One region of the Bradyrhizobium daqingense genome, then DNA from elsewhere that is predicted to be linked to it. Evidence: riboswitches for the same ligand, from Rfam matches in the RefSeq annotation. Region 1 holds a riboswitch; the other holds the start of a gene.
What was found. A riboswitch is a leader RNA that binds a small molecule or an ion and turns the genes downstream of it on or off. The one in region 1 is predicted to bind S-adenosylmethionine.
Positions count from the first base shown of each region.

Region 2: linked by a shared signal. The riboswitch ahead of metX (homoserine O-acetyltransferase MetX) and the one ahead of LPJ38_RS02005 (O-succinylhomoserine sulfhydrylase) in region 1 are both predicted to bind S-adenosylmethionine.

Region 1 is NZ_CP088014.1:428,208-436,364, reverse strand. It holds gene LPJ38_RS02030 (Hsp33 family molecular chaperone) at 1-664, shown strand, start outside; gene apaG (Co2+/Mg2+ efflux protein ApaG) at 679-1,071, opposite strand; gene LPJ38_RS02020 (OpgC domain-containing protein) at 1,253-2,503, shown strand; gene LPJ38_RS02015 (SGNH/GDSL hydrolase family protein) at 2,503-3,282, shown strand; gene LPJ38_RS02010 (SGNH/GDSL hydrolase family protein) at 3,295-4,287, shown strand; gene LPJ38_RS02005 (O-succinylhomoserine sulfhydrylase) at 4,396-5,583, opposite strand; SAM riboswitch at 5,658-5,737, opposite strand; gene LPJ38_RS02000 (2'-deoxycytidine 5'-triphosphate deaminase) at 5,818-6,954, shown strand; gene LPJ38_RS01995 (PAS domain S-box protein) at 7,122-7,535, shown strand; gene LPJ38_RS01990 (hypothetical protein) at 7,640-8,157, shown strand, end outside.
Region 2 is NZ_CP088014.1:1,943,772-1,951,928, forward strand. It holds gene LPJ38_RS09235 (DUF2125 domain-containing protein) at 1-969, shown strand, start outside; gene LPJ38_RS09240 (prephenate/arogenate dehydrogenase family protein) at 1,078-2,013, opposite strand; gene hisC (histidinol-phosphate transaminase) at 2,010-3,104, opposite strand; gene LPJ38_RS09250 (chorismate mutase) at 3,138-3,986, opposite strand; SAM riboswitch at 4,190-4,269, shown strand; gene metX (homoserine O-acetyltransferase MetX) at 4,360-5,556, shown strand; gene metW (methionine biosynthesis protein MetW) at 5,558-6,220, shown strand; gene LPJ38_RS09265 (alpha/beta fold hydrolase) at 6,333-7,196, opposite strand; gene LPJ38_RS09270 (NlpC/P60 family protein) at 7,417-8,094, shown strand.

The DNA.
Region 1 (8,157 bases):
TCTCGGCGAGGCCAAGGAATCTGGCATGAATTCCGGCGCGCTGCTCGGCCGCGGCCATCTCGCCATGACCATCGACCAGGGCCCCGACATGAGCCGCTATCAAGGCCTGGTCGCGCTCGACGGCGGCGGCCTGGAAGAGGCCGCCCACGAATATTTCCTGCGCTCCGAGCAGATCCCGACGCGCGTGCGCCTTGCGGTCGGCGAGGAATGGCGCTCGAGCGACGGCGGCAAGCACCGCTGGCGCGCCGGCGGCATGCTGATGCAGTTCCTGCCGAAGGCGCCGGAGCGCGCACGGCAGGCGGACCTGCATCCCGGCGATGCGCCCGAAGGCACCGAGGTGCATAGCGTCGCCGAAGACGACGCCTGGGTCGAGGCGCGTTCGCTGATCGAGACCGTCGAGGACGTCGAGCTGATCGATCCCGAGCTCTCCGGCGAGCGGCTGCTATTCCGCCTGTTTCACGAGCGCGGCGTGCGCGTGTTCAACCCGCTGTCGCTGAAGGCGCAGTGCTCCTGCTCGCGCGATGCGGTCGCCTCCATGCTGAAGAGTTTTTCGCCCGACGACCGCGCCGCGATGGTGAAGGACGACAAGGTCGTCGTGACCTGCGAGTTTTGCTCGTCGGTCTACCAGTTCACGCCGGATGAGGCGGGCGTGGAGGACGCGTAGCGTCGCTCTGCCCCCTAGTTCAGCACCCGCTTGTTGTCGGGGCTGTCGAGCGAAAACGTCGGCACGTCGATGTCGAAGCGCTCGCCGCTCTCGCTGACCATCTGGTAGCGGCCGGTCATGAAGCCGGAGGCGGTCGTGAGCGGCACGCCCGAGGTGTATTCGAAGCGCTCGCCGGGAGCCAGGATCGGCTGCTCGCCGACCACGCCCTCGCCCTTGACCTCCTGCTGCCGGCCGGACGCGTCGGTGATGATCCAGTGTCGCGTCTTGAGCTGCACGGTCTCCTCGCCGGAATTGGTGATGACGATGGTGTAGGACCAGAAATAGCGCGAGCGGTCAGGCGACGACTGCTCCGGAACAAAGTTCGGCTCGACGGTCACTTCGATCTGGCGGGTCACGGCGCGGTACATGTGGCCATCATACCGATTCCCCGGCCGGGAACCAAACGCCGCGAGACGGCCTTGGCGACATCGTCCCGCCAGAATTCGCGGGGAAGGACACCGCGATGTGATCCGGCCGCTTTGCGAGAGATCGGCCGGATCGGTACACTGCTTGACACGTCGCGATTTGCGGAAGGGTTTTTGGCCCCCGATGACCATTGCCGACCAAGTGACGGGATCGACGATCGCGGGAACCGCCCAGCCTGCGGCGGCGAAGCCCCGCGTCGCCGCGCCGGCCATCACGCTGCCGGCCATCGGCGAGCGCGAGCTGCGGCTCGATCTGTTTCGCGGGCTGGCGCTGTGGCTGATCTTCATCGATCACCTGCCGCCGAGCCTGCTCACCTGGTTCACTATCCGCAATTACGGCCTCAGCGACGCCACCGAGATCTTCATTTTCATCTCCGGCTACACCGCCGCCTTCGTCTACGGTCGGGCGATGCTGGAGAGCGGCGTTCTCATCGCCACCGCGCGCATCCTGCGCCGGGTCTGGCAGATCTACGTCGCCCACGTCTTCCTGTTCACGATCTTCCTCGCCGAAATCTCCTATGTGGCGACCAGGTTCGAGAACCCGCTCTACACCGAAGAGATGGGGATCATGGACTTCCTCAAGCAGCCCGACGTCACCATCGTGCAGGCGCTGCTGCTGCGTTTCCGTCCCGTCAACATGGACGTGCTGCCGCTGTATATCGTCTTGATGCTGGCGCTGCCTTTGATCCTGTGGTCGATGAAATGGCGGCCCGACGTCACGCTCGGGCTTTCGGTGCTGCTCTACGCCGTCACCTGGGAGTACGATCTCTATTTGTCGGCCTACCCGAACGGCTTCTGGGCCTTCAATCCCTTCGCCTGGCAATTGCTGTTCGTGTTCGGTGCATGGTGCGCGCTGGGAGGTGCGCGGCGCATGTCGCGTATCCTGGCCTCGCCGGTGACGATGTGGATTTCGATCGCCTATCTCGTTGCGGCGTTCTACGTGACGTTGACCTGGTACGTGCCGCAGCTCTCCCAATTCATGCCGAAGCGGATCGAGCAATGGATGTATCCGATCGACAAGACCGATCTCGATGTGCTGCGCTTCGCGCATTTCCTGGCGCTGGCCGCGCTCACGGTGCGTTTCCTGCCGCGGACCTGGCCCGGCCTGAAATCGCCCTGGCTGCGGCCGCTGATCCTGTGCGGCCAGCATTCCCTCGAGATCTTCTGCCTCGGCGTCTTCCTGGCTTTCGCCGGCCATTTCATCCTGGCCGAGGTCTCCGGCGGCGCAGCCATGCATGCGTTGATTAGTCTCTCTGGAATCCTGATCATGTGGGGGGTGGCCTGGATCATTTCGTGGTACAAGCGCGTGGCTGACAAGAGCGGTGCGAAAACCAAGAACGCCGTCGGCAACGCCGATCTGGCGGGAGGGGGCTGATGAAGGCGAAGGTTCTCCTGAGCCTGGTCCTGCTGTGCGGTTGCCTCGCCGCGCCCCTGGCGCGCGCGGGCGATGCTGCGCCTGCTGCTCCGGCCGTGCCCCCGGCGTGCGAACTGCCGTCCTATCTGCTTACCAGCGAAAGCCAGCTTCCCAAGGTCGCCGACGCCGTCAAGGCCGGCAAGCCACTGGAAATTTTGGTCATCGGCAGCCGCTCGACCACGATTCCATCCTCGGAGAGCAGCTCCTATCCGGCGCGCATGGAGGCGATGCTGAAGGACAAGCTTCCGCCCTCGGAGGTGGTGCATGTCTCCGTAGAAATACAGAGCAAGAAGACGGCAGAGGAAACAGCCGGCACCTTCGTTAAGCTGATGGAAGCAAAAACGCCTACTTTGGTCATCTGGCAGACCGGGACCGTGGATGCTATCCGAGCCATCGATCCCGATGATTTTCGCGGCGCGGTGACCGAAGGGGTTACTGCGTTGCAAAAGGCAGGGGCGGACGTCGTCTTGATGAACTTGCAGTACAGCCCGCGTACCGAAACCATGATCTCGACGCAGCCTTTTCTCGATAATATGCGCGTGGTGGCGCAGGAGCACGACATCCCGCTGTTCGATCGCTTCGCGATCATGCGGCAGTGGAATGATCAGGGCCAGTTCGACCTGTTCAACCCAACCCGCGGCCCTGAGCTCGCGAAACAGGTCCATGACTGCCTTGGCCGGGCGTTGGCACAGTTCGTGATCGACGCAGCCCGTTTGGAGCCGGCCCAGCAGCAAAATTGAGGTCTAGCGTTAATGAGTTCTCTCCGCCCTTTTTGCCTGACGCCAGCGCTGGCTGCGACCGCAGCGACGCTGCTGCTGTTGCTGACGCCCGCTTCGCAGTCTCGCGCGCAGACGCACGCCGCACCGGCGACGCCCGCACCGGTGCAGCCGGCTGACCCCGCTTCCGCCCCGCACGCCCAAACCACCGTCGCCGCGACGTCGCCCGAGCAGCGTGGCATCACGGCCCGCGCCATCGACAAGGTGAAGGAGGTCGCAAGATCCGCCGGCGACATCTTCAGCCGCGTGCCCTGCCTGCCGCCGAAGGGCGGCTCGAAGGCGATGGGCTCGCTGCCGCATGTCGCAAGCAAGCTCGTCGCCGGCCAGCCGGTCGTCATCGTTGCGTTCGGCTCGTCGTCGACCGCTGGATTCGGCGCGAGCTCGCCGGAGTTCAACTATCCGAACCGTCTCGCCGCGCAGCTGCGCCGGCATTATCCGACCGCCGACATCACCGTCGTCAATGCCGGCGTCGGCGGCGAGGATGCACCCGAGATGATGAAGCGCCTTCAGACGCAGGTGATCGACGTGCACCCGGACATGGTGATCTGGCAGGTCGGCACCAACGCCGTGCTGCGCAACCTCGATCCCGGCGAGACCGCCAAGCTGGTCGAGGACGGCATCAGCCGGATCCAGGCCGCGGGCGGCACCGACATCGTGCTGGTCGATCCGCAATATTCGCCGGCCGTCAACCAGCGCGCCGAGAGCGCCGGCAAGATGATCAAGCTGCTCGGCAACGTCGCGGAGCTCCGCAAGGTCGGCATCTTCCCGCGCTTCGAGGTGATGCGCGACTGGCACGAGAACCAGTCGATCCCGGTCGAGGGTTTCGTCATCGCTGACGGCCTGCATATGAACGATTGGGGCTACGCCTGCTTCGCCCAGCTGCTCGCCGACGACATCATCCGCTCCGTCGGCCAGATCAAACTCGGCGTGAACGTGCCCGCGGATGTGAAGACGTACCGGCCGATGTAGACCGGCTGCGTAGGGTGGGTTAGGCGAAGCCGTAACCCACCATGCTTCAGCGAACGCCGAACGGAGTTGGTGGATTACGCCTTCGGCTAATGCACCCTACGGAGCAAATCACGCCTTCTCCAGCGCCGCGGTCAGATCCTCGATCAGGTCGTCCGCATGCTCCAGCCCCGTCGAGAAGCGGATAAAGCCTTCGCTGATGCCGAGCGCGGCGCGGTCGTCCGGCTTCAGGCGCTGATGCGTCGTCGTGGCCGGATGCGTGACGAGGCTCTTGGCGTCGCCGAGATTGTTCGAGATCTTAGCCAGCTTCAATTCGTTGAGCACGCGGAACGCGGCCTGCTTGCCGCCCTTGACCTCGAAGCCGACCAGCGTCGAGCCGCCGCGCATCTGCTTCTTCACTAGGGCTGCCTGTGGATGATCGGCCCGGCCGGGATAGACCAGCCGCGAGACCTTCGGATGGCTCGCCAGTACCTCGGCGATGCGCGCTGCGGTATCGGTCTGCGCACGCACGCGCACGCCCAACGTCTCCAGGCCCTTGAGCAGGACCCAGGCGTTGAACGGCGAGATCGACGGGCCGGTCTGCCGCATGAAATTATGGATGTGCTCCGCGATGAACGCTTCAGACGACAATATGATGCCGCCGAGGCACCGGCCCTGGCCGTCGATGTGCTTGGTCGCGGAATAGACGACGACGTCGGCCCCTAACGCCAGCGGGCTCTGCCAGATCGGCGTTGCGAACACGTTGTCGACGACGAGCCGTGCACCGCCCTTGTGCGCGATCTCGGCGATGCCGGGAATGTCGAGCACGTCCAGCGTCGGGTTGGTCGGGCTCTCCAGGAAGAACGTCTTGGTGTTCGGCCGCAAGGCCCGCTGCCACTGATCGAGATCGAGCCCGTCGACCAGCGTGGTCTCGATGCCGTAGCGCGGCAACAGGTCCTGGATGACGTAGAGGCACGAGCCGAACAGCGCGCGCGAGGCCACCACGTGGTCACCGGCCCTCAGCGGCGCCAGGATCGCGGTCGTCACCGCCGCCATGCCGGTTGCCGCCGAGCGCGCGGCTTCCGCGCCTTCGAGCTCGATCATGCGGCGCTCGAACATCGAGATGGTCGGATTTGAATAACGCGAATAGATGAAGCCGGGATCCTCGCCCTTGAACCGCGCCTCGCACTCCTCGGCACTGTTGTAGACATAGCCTTGCGTCAGGAACAGCGCCTCCGACGTCTCGCCATATTGCGAGCGCAGGGTGCCGGAATGCACCAGGCGGGTTTCGGGGCGGTAGGTGGCAGGCGACTTCGACATAGGACCCTCCGACATGACCGTCGAGGCGAAACGGTCACAAAAAAAACCGGCCTGGATATCTCCACGGGCCGGGATCACAGAGGTCCCCGGCCTGTTTAGCGACTTATTTAACGTGGCTGCAAGCCGGCCGGCTCAAATCACCACGGGATAAGTGATGCTCATATTCCGCAATGCCCTTTCCGTCAAGGCGTCCATCGGATAGCCGTAAAAGGCTAGTATTTCCGGCATGTCCGGATGCATGAGGCCCCTGATGAGGACCCCGGGTTGACGTTCACGGTCGCTGCCGACGCCGATGGTATCCTGCCCGACCGCATGATCGCGGCGATGGCGGAGGCGGGGCTGATCCTGCCCGCATACGATTTCGTCGAAAGCCAGATTCAGCCGGCAAGCCTCGATCTGCGCCTCGGCGACATCGCCTATCGCGTCCGCGCCAGCTTCCTGCCGGGTCCCGGCGCCACCGTCGCCGAGCGCATCGACGAGTTGAAGCTGCACGAGTTCAGTCTCGCGGATGGGGCGGTGCTGGAGACCAACTGCGTCTACATCGTGCCGCTGCTGGAGAGCCTCGCGCTACCGCCGGAGATCGTCGCGGCTGCGAACCCCAAGAGCTCGACCGGCCGGCTCGACGTCTTCACCCGCGTGATCGCTGACGGCACCCGCCGCTTCGACATGATCGGCGCCGGCTATCACGGTCCGCTCTATGCCGAGATCAGCCCGAAGACGTTCCCGGTGCTGGTGCGCGAGGGCTCGCGCCTGTCGCAGGTGCGGTTTCGCACTGGTGACGCCATCCTCAACGCCGATGAGCTCGATGGCTTGCATGCCGCTGAGCGCCTCGTCGATATCGACGATGCCGATCTCTCGGGCGGCGTCGCTGTGTCGGTCGATCTGTCGGGCGAGAAGGCGAACGGCTTCGTCGGCTATCGCGCCAAGCGCCATACCGGCGTCGTCGACGTCGATCGCCGCGCCGGCTATGCGGTGGAGGATTTCTGGGAGCCGATATCGGCGCGGCCCGACGGCAGCCTGATCCTCGATCCCGGCGAGTTCTACATCCTCGCCTCCAAGGAAGCCGTGCAGGTTCCGCCCGATTATGCCGCGGAGATGGTGCCGTTCGATCCGCTGGTCGGCGAGTTCCGCGTGCACTATGCCGGCTTCTTCGATCCCGGCTTCGGCTATGCCGGCGCGGGCGGACAGGGCGCGCGCGCGGTGCTCGAAGTGCGCTCGCGCGAGGTGCCGTTCATCCTCGAGCACGGCCAGATCGTCGGCCGTCTCGTCTACGAGAAGATGCTGGCTCGCCCCGATGCGATGTATGGCCAGCGTATCGGCTCGAACTACCAGGCGCAGGGCCTGAAGCTGAGCAAGCACTTTCGGGTATAGCCCCACACCTTACTGTCATGCCCCGGCTTGACCGGGGCATCCAGTGCGCCGCAGCCTCTCGATTCAGTCACTGCTGCCTCGGAATACTGGATCGCCCGCCTTCGCGGGCGATGACAATGAATGTGTGGCAGGATGCGTAGCCACCCAGCATCATGCGAGGTCTCAACATGACCGACCGATCCCAACTCGACGCCCACATCATCGAAGGCGTTGCGGACGCGCTGATCTATTCGGATCGCTCCGGCACGATTATGCGCTGGAATCGTGCGTCGACCGCGCTGTTCGGTTTCACGGCGGACGAAGCGCTCGGCCAGAATCTCGACCTGATCATTCCCGAGCATCTGCGCGCGGCGCACTGGAAAGGTTTCGAGGCCGCGCTCGCCAGCGGCGCGATGAAGCTTGCAGGGCGGCCGACGCTGACCCGCGCGCTGCACAAGAGCGGACGCAAGCTGTACATCGAGATGACGTTCGCGCTGGTGCGCGATCCGGGCGGCTCCGTGCAGGGATCTGTCGCGATGGCGCGCGACGTCACCGAACGCGTCGAGCGCGAGCGAACGGCCAAGGCGGCACAAAATTCGTGATGCGGAATTGAGGGGCCGCCGTGCAGGGCGACCTGCACGCGCGTCATGTTGCCTGTGACCTGACGCAGTGTCACACTCGATCAAAATAACGATCGGGAGCGAACATGACCGCTGCATCGGACACAGCGCAGGAAGCGCAATGGAAGCGCTGGCGCGCGGTCGCGGATCTCTATCACGCCTACTTCACCGGCCTGATCCTCACCGTGGTCACGCGCCGCGGGACCGCGGATGCCGCCGAGTTCGTCTTCCGCGTGTTCCGCCGCCAGCAGCAGGAGCGCTTCCTGCCCGGGCTCGAAAAGCTCGGACTCAGCCATCTGCCGCCGGCGGTCGCGGCTGCGCAATATCACTATTTCTCCAACTGGATCGGCGGCGTGCACGTCGAATACATGTATGAGAGCGACACCAAGGCCTGGATCCGCTATCCGCCGCCACGCTGGATCTGGAAGGGCACCGCGATCTGCGGCGTGCCCGGCGAGGTCTCGCGGGCGATGCTGCGCGGCTGGCACGCCAACAACGGCGTCGCGCTCGGCGATATCAGGCTGGGCTTCGTCTGCACCAAGCAGAGCGTCGACGGTCAGGACGGGCTCGAAGGCTACTATCATCAATACGACCATCCGCTCGA
Region 2 (8,157 bases), 1.5 Mb from region 1:
TTCGAGGTGCAGTGCTCGGGCGCCAGCGTCGCCCTGGTCTCGCAAAACGCGAGCAAGACGCCGTTCACGGCGAAGCTCGACAACATTCTGGTCGTCGCCCAGGTCTATGACCCCAAGCTCGTCATCGCCGAGTTCTCCGCGCCGGCGACGCTGATTGACGGCGTCACGCAAAACACTTTCGTGGTGAATTGGAGCAAGGGCCGCAGCAGCGTGGTCGGCCTGCCGGCGGTGCCGGACCGTGCCTCCCTCGTGTTCGACGATCCCAGCCTCAACCGTCTCGACGGCAGCGTGCAGGTGCCGCTCGCGCGCGCCAAGCAGGTCGAGCTGCACGGCCGTCTGGCGGACGGATCGAAGTCCGATCATCCGGTGATCGAGACCGTGCTTCATGTCGCGCAGGGCAGCATCCAGGGTGTGCATCCGCTGCTCGCCGAGCCGTTCGAGGCGGACACGCGCGCGAAGATCTCGGGCCTCACCGACCTCACGCCAAAGCCCTGGCCGCAACGCTTCCGCGAGATCCAGGCCGCCGGCGGGAATATCGAGATCGTGCAGTCACGGATTCAGCAGGGCGAGATGATCGCGGTTGCGGCCGGCACGCTTGGCCTCTCCGCCAATGGGCGGCTCGACGGCGAATTGCAGATGACGGTGACCGGTCTCGAGCGGGTGATCCCGGCGCTCGGCATCGAGAAGATGCTGGAGGAGGGCGTGCCGCAGGCCACCCTCGATCGCCTCGCGCCCGGCGTGAAGTCGCAGGACCTCAACAATCTATTCGGCGCACTCGATCGCGCCGTTCCCGGCCTCGGCAAGGTCATCAAGCAGAACGCGAATGCGGGCGTTGCCGCCGGCATCAATTCGATCGGCACCGAGAGTACGCTGGAAGGCAAGAAAGCGCGGAGCTTCCCGCTGAAATTCGTCGACGGCGCCGTGCTGCTCGGCCCGGTCAAGGTCGGGCAGATTCCGCCGCTGTATTGATCCGCCGTCATTGCGAGCGAAGCGAAGCAATCCAGACTTTCTCCGAGGAGACGGTCTGGATTGCTTCGTCGCTTCGCTCCTCGCAATGACGGAGGACAGACGGGTGGTCTAAGGCTTCTTCAGCGCCGCATGCGGGCGGCCGAAATCGGGCGCGGCCGAATCCTGGCCAATCTCGACGATGCCGCGGCGGATGGCGCGGGTGCGGGTGAAGTGGTCGAACAGCGCCTCGCCGTCGCCGCGGCGGATCGCACGCGTGAGCTTGGCGAGATCCTCGGTGAAGGTCCCGAGCATCTCCAGCACCGCTTCCTTGTTGGCGAGGAAGACGTCGCGCCACATGGTCGGATCGGAGGCCGCGATGCGGGTGAAGTCGCGAAAGCCGCCGGCGGAGAATTTGATCACCTCGGATTCCGTCACCTGGGCCAGCTCGTCGGCGGTGCCGACGATGGTATAGGCGATCAGATGCGGCAGGTGACTGGTGATGGCGAGCACGAGATCATGATGATCCGGCGTCATCACCTCGACCTTGGCGCCCATCGCCGCCCAGAAGGCGCGCAAATGCTCCGTGGGCGCTGCGTCGGTGCCATCGGGCGGGGTGAGGATGCACCAACGGTTGATGAAGAGCTCGGCGAAGCCTGAGTCCGGCCCCGAATGCTCGGTGCCCGCGACTGGATGCGCCGGCACGAAATGAACCGACTTCGGCAGGTGCGGGGCCATGTCCCTGACCACCGCGCCCTTGACCGAACCGACGTCGGAGACGATCGCCCCCGGCTTGAGATGGGCAGCGATCTCCTGCGCCACGGGCCCGCAGGCACCGACGGGAATGCAGAGGATGACGAGATCGGCGTCCTTCACGGCCTCCGCGTTGGTCGCCACGACTTCGTCGACGATACCGAGCTCGGCGACACGGGCGCGGGTCTTCTCCGAACGCGCGGTGGTGACGATCGTGCCGGCCAGCCCCTGGAGCTTCGCGGCGCGCGCGATCGAACCGCCGATCAGGCCGAAGCCGATCAGCGCGACGCGCTGGAAATGCGCCTGCGCGCTCATTTGCCGGCCATGAAGTCGCGCAAGCCCTCGACCACGAGGCGGTTCGCCTCCTCGGTGCCGATGGTCATGCGCAGCGCATGCGGCAGGCCGTAATTCTTCAGCGCGCGCAGCACGAGGCCCCGCTTGGTCAGGTACGCGTCGGCCGCATCCGACGTCTTGCCTTCCGTCGGGAAATGGATCAGCACGAAATTGGCGACGCTCGGCGTCACCTTCAGCCCGAGCTTGCCGATCTCCTCGGTCAGCCAGTTGCGCCAGGTTTCGGTGAACTGCTTCGACATCGCCTGGTGCGCGGTGTCCTCGATCGCGGCAACCGCGGCGTACATCGCCGGCGTCGATACGTTGAAGGGCCCGCGGATGCGGTTGACCGCGTCGATGATGTGCTCGGGCCCGAACATCCAGCCGATGCGCAGTGCGGCAAGCCCGTGGATCTTGGAGAAGGTGTGCGTCACCACGGTATTCTCGGTGGTGGCGACGAGCTCGATCCCCATTTCGTAGTCGTTGCGCGAGACATAGTCGCAATAGGCGGCGTCCAGCACCAGCAGCACATGCGACGGCAGGCCGGCGCGCAGCCGCTTGACCTCGTCGAACGGGACATAGGTCCCGGTCGGATTGTTGGGATTGGCGAGCCAGACCAGCTTGGTCTTCGGCGTCACCGCCTTGAGGATGGCATCGACGTCGCAGGTGAGGTTTTTCTCCTGCGCGATAACATTCTTGGCACCCACCGCCATGGTCGCGATCGGGTAGACCAGGAAGCCGTGGGTGGTGGAGATCGCTTCGTCCCCCTGGCCGAGATAGGTGTGGGCGAGCAGATTGAGGATCTCGTCGGAGCCTGCGCCGCAGATGATGCGGTTGGGATCGAGCCCGAAGGAGCGGCCGATCGCCTCGCGCAGCACCCGCGAGGTACCTTCAGGATAGTCCTCCAGGTGATCGGCGACGCGCTTGAACGCCTCGATCGCCTTCGGCGAGGGCCCGAACGGCGTCTCGTTGGCCGAGAGCTTGAACACCTTGCGGCCCGGCTCGGCGACCGGGCTCTTGCCGGGCGTGTAGGGCGCAATATCGAGAATGCCGGGGTTCGGCACGGGGCGGGACATCTTCAACTCCGGATAGGCTGGGCTGCTCGCGACTTACGATTTCGGCCCGCTCGGGGGCACCGTATAGCGCGTTGCGTGGCTGCCGACGAGGGCCACAGAGCGGACCGAGGCCCCCGCCTCGATCAGGGCAGCCCTGATTTTGTCGATGCTGGTCGCGCTGGTGACCGAGACCAGGAGGGCCGCGCCGTCGAACGCGGTATCGGGCACGGCCACGATCTCGGCAAGCGGCGACAGCGCGCGCGCGACCTCGGCGTTCCAGCCCGACACGCGCACGCTGAAGGTCTCGACCTCGGTCACCAGGGCGCTGTCGGCGACGCGCGAGATCGCGAACACCGGCAGCGCGGCCGGATGGTCGGCGCGCTCGACGAAAGGCATCCGCGCGATGATTTTCGGCGCGCCGTCCGTTTCCAACTCCAGCCACCACGGCGTGCGGCTCGAGGTCGCCGAGACCAGCGCCAGATCGCCCTTGGACTTTGCCACGGCCTCGACCGCGGCCTGCGCGCTGAAATGCGCGACGTAAGGCACCGTGAAGCCGAAATGAAAACGCGCGGAATCGCGCATTGCCGGCTCGCTCACCGAGATGTCGGCATGCACCGAGAACGGCGCCTGGACATAGGTGAAGGTCGAGATGATGACGCGCCAGATGCTTTCGACCGTGTCGAGCGGCAGGATGCCGCGATGGCGCTGCACGATCTCGCGCATCATCGAGGCCTCGCGCGCGGGGCGGAACGCCGAGCCGACCTCCTGGGTCTGCTTCACCTGGATCAGGCGGTCGATGATGTCGCCGCGCTGCATCAGGAGGCGATGCATGCCCTCATCGATCGCATCGATCTCCTTGCGCAATTCCTGAAGCGATGGTGGCGCGGGCGGACGTTGGGACATATCTGACGGGTGCTGTTGGAAGGCATTCCAATGCGGATCGGCCGATGCCGTCACCGCTGCGGTCGATGTCCTGATTAGGCAGTCAGCGCGGCGAAAGCAAAGAGAAATGCAAAGGAAATTAGGCCCTTTCGGCCCGCAGGCTGGAGGCAAATCCGGTTGATCCCGGCCGCGACTTGACGAAAACCGCCTGAGCCAGTAAATTTTGCCTGTTCCGTGGTCATTTGAGCCGGCCGGCTTGCAGCCACGTTAAAAAACTCGCTAAACAGGCCGGGGACGCTTCCGATCCCGGCCGAACCTATCGTTCAGGCCGGGTTTTTCATGGCCTGATGTCACTGCGGTCTGAAGTCCGATCGCACATGAGGTCGATGGTCCGATGGGCAGCGTCAAATCGATTCCGAGTCCCGCGATCAGCACCGATGATCGGTCGCATGAAGTGGATCATCCGAGCTCGGAGGTGATGCATTTCGGCGCCGATCAGCCGTTGCGGCTCGATTGCGGCGTCGATCTCTCGCCGTTCCAGATCGCCTATCAGACCTATGGCGAGCTGAACGCCGACCGCTCCAATGCCATTCTGATCTGCCATGCGCTGACCGGTGACCAGCATGTCGCCAACGTCCATCCCGTCACCGGCAAACCCGGCTGGTGGGAGACACTGGTCGGACCCGGCCGACCCATCGATCCCAAGCACTACTTCATCATCTGCTCCAACGTGATCGGCGGCTGCATGGGTTCGACCGGGCCGGCCTCGATCAATCCCGCCACGGGCAAGGTGTGGGGTCTGGACTTCCCCGTCATCACCATTCCCGACATGGTACGCGCGCAGGCGATGCTGATCGACCGGCTTGGCATCGATACGCTGTTTGCCGTCGTCGGCGGCTCGATGGGCGGCATGCAGGTGCTGCAATGGACCGCGGCCTACCCTGCCCGCGTCTACTCCGCGCTGGCGATTGCCTGCTCCACGCGGCATTCGGCGCAGAACATCGCCTTCCACGAGCTCGGCCGCCAGGCCGTGATGGCCGATCCCGACTGGCACAATGGCGGCTATGCCGACCGCGGCATCCATCCGCATCGCGGCCTCGCGGTGGCGCGCATGGCGGCGCACATCACCTATCTCTCCGACGCCGCGCTGCACCGCAAGTTCGGGCGCCGCATGCAGGATCGCGAGCTGCCGACCTTCTCCTTCGATGCCGATTTCCAGGTCGAGTCCTATCTGCGCTACCAGGGCTCCTCCTTCGTCGAGCGTTTCGATGCCAACTCCTATCTCTATCTGACGCGCGCGATGGACTATTTCGACATCGCTGCCGACCATGGCGGCGTGCTCGCCAAGGCGTTCGCCGGCATCAAGACGCGCCTCTGCGTGGTCTCCTTCACCAGCGACTGGCTGTTTCCGACCTCGGAATCCCGCGCGCTGGTGCATGCCCTGAACGCGTCGAGCGCGCGGGTGTCGTTCGCCGAGATCGAGACCGATCGCGGCCACGACGCCTTCCTGCTCGACGTGCCCGAGTTCTTCGATATCTCCCGCGCCTTCCTGCAATCGGCTGGCAAGGCCCGCGGACTGAAGGATAGCTAAGATGTCCGTGCAGGAAGTGTTGCCGCTCGGCGGCGTTGCGACCAGGCAGTCCGGCGATTATCGCGCTGATCATCGTCTGGTGGCCGACATGGTCAAGCCGGGCTCGAAAGTGCTCGATGTCGGCTGCGGCGAGGGCGATCTGCTCCAGCTGCTGGAGATGCGTGGCATCGACGGCCGCGGCATCGAGCTGTCGCGCGAGGGCGTCAACCGCTGCGTCGCCAAGGGGCTCGCCGTGGTGCAGGGCGATGCCGACACCGACCTCGTCAATTATCCCGACGATGCGTTCGACTATGTGATCTTGTCGCAGACGCTGCAGGCGACCCGGCAGCCGCGTGTGGTGCTGGAGAACCTCCTGCGCATCGGCCGCCGCGCCATCGTGTCGTTCCCGAATTTCGGCTTCTGGAAGATGCGGCTCCAGCTCCTGATCGGCGGCCACATGCCGCGCACGGAGAATCTGCCGGCGACCTGGTACGACACCGCCAACATCCATTTCTGCACCATCAAGGATTTCGTCGAGCTTTGCGACGAGATCAACGTCAAGATGGAGCGGGCGGTGGCGCTCGACCTCTACGGCCGCCCGGTGCCGCTCAATCTGCCCTGGTGGGTCTGGAACATGTTCGGCGAGCAGGGCGTGTTTCTGCTGAGCCGGGGCGGGGGGAAGTAGCTAGCCGTCATTGCGAGGAGCTCTTGCGACGAAGCAATCCAGGCTATCTCTGCGGAGACTCTGGATTGCTTCGCTGCGCTCGCAATGACGGAGTACTAGGCTGCGCCGGTGCCTAATGCGCCGCCAGCGACCGCGGATCGCGCACCGGCCACCGTCCTGCTTCCACCAGCGTCACGAACCGCTCGACGCTCGCGTTGAACAGCGCGGGCTCTTCGAGGTTGAGCACGTGGCCCGACTTCGGAAACATCGCGAGCCCGGCCGCCGGAAGATGCTTCTTCAGGAACAGGCTCGGCCCGACGCACGGATCGTCCTCGTCACCGCAGATGATCAGGGCCGGCGTCGCAACGCCTTTGATCGCATCCGTCATCGTGTAGATCGAAGGACGCCCGCCCTGGAAGCCGCGCATCGTGCGCGCCGATCCCTTGGCGTCGTGGCGCGCCAGCGCAGCGTAGAAATCGGCGTGGCCGCGCGGGTCCTTCACCAGGAAGGGAATCCGGCTCGGCGCCTCGCGTGTGACCTTGGCGACTTCGGCGGAGCCCAGCGTATCGAACTGCTCGGCATTGGCGCGGCACTGCTGGCGCCAGGCATCGAGATTATCGAGCTCAGAGCCCGAGCCGACGCCGGCAAGCGTCATCGACAGCGCGCGCTGCGGCGCGTTGAGCCCGATCTGAAGCGATGAGTATGCGCCCATCGACAGTCCCACCAGATGCGCCCGTTCGATGCCGAGATGATCGAGCACCGCGAGCGCATCGGTGTAGAAATGCGTGTAGGTGTAGACCTCGCCGTCGGGCACGTCCGACGGCGTGTAGCCGCGCGCAGAATAAGTGATGCAGCGGTGGCCGCGCGAGAAGTAGCGCATCTGCGGCTCCCAATTGGTGTGGTCGGCCGCGAACTCGTGCAGAAAAATGATCGGCGATCCCTGGCCCGCCTCCTCGAAATAGATGCGGACGTCGTCCCTGGTCGTGGCGTGGGGCATTAACTGTTTCCCTCTCTTCAAGCCGCATTTCGAGGATTGCAGTTAACGCTGTTGTCCGCAATGCGGCAGCATCAAACCAGCACCGGCGCAAAATCATCGCAGCCATTCGCAGACGCGTGGCGTCTTTTTCTCGCCACATGGGACGGCTTAACGCCCTGACGGACGTCGGCCACCACACGGGCCGATTGGGGAAAGTGGGGGTGTCAACGAAGGATGAAGAATGTTGGAGTTGTTTGCGTCTCGCCTGTCGCGTTGTCTTATCGCGATGGCGATCTTCTTCGCGGCGGTCGCCGTGTTCGTATCTCCGGCCTCGGCGCGGCCGCATCATCGTCATAGCGCAGAGCGGCACGGTTACGTGCATCACGCCAGACATCATCACACCCGTCACTATCGCCACCATGCCCGCAGCTCGCGCTTCGAACGCAGCGCGGCGCAGCTGCAGGCGAGCGGATTCGGCGACACTTTCGCGAGCTATGATCCGAATGCCAATGGCGGAATGGCCAACAATGGAATGGCCAACAACGCCGGCAGCAGCGGCAACTTCGGCGGCGGATCGGGCCTCGTGTCCGAGGCGCGCCGTTATCTCGGCGGCAATCCGACCGGGCGCGGCCGCCTGTGGTGCGCGCGCTTCATGAACATGGTGCTGCAGCACACCGGCCATCAGGGCACCGGCTCCGACATGGCGAGCTCGTTCGCGCGCTACGGCACCCGCATCTCCGGTCCGCAGGTCGGCGCCATCGCGGTGATGTCGCGCGGCAGCCGCGGCGGTCATGTCGGCATCATCACCGGCATCGATGCCAAGGGCAATCCAATCATGATCTCGGGCAACAACGGCAACCGCGTCCGCGAAGCGCCGGTGTCGCGCGGTCGGATCTATGCGTATGTGATGCCGAATTGAGGAAGGGACGGTGCCGTAGGGTGGGCAAAGGCGCGCAAGCGCCGTGCCCACCGGCGGTGCGTA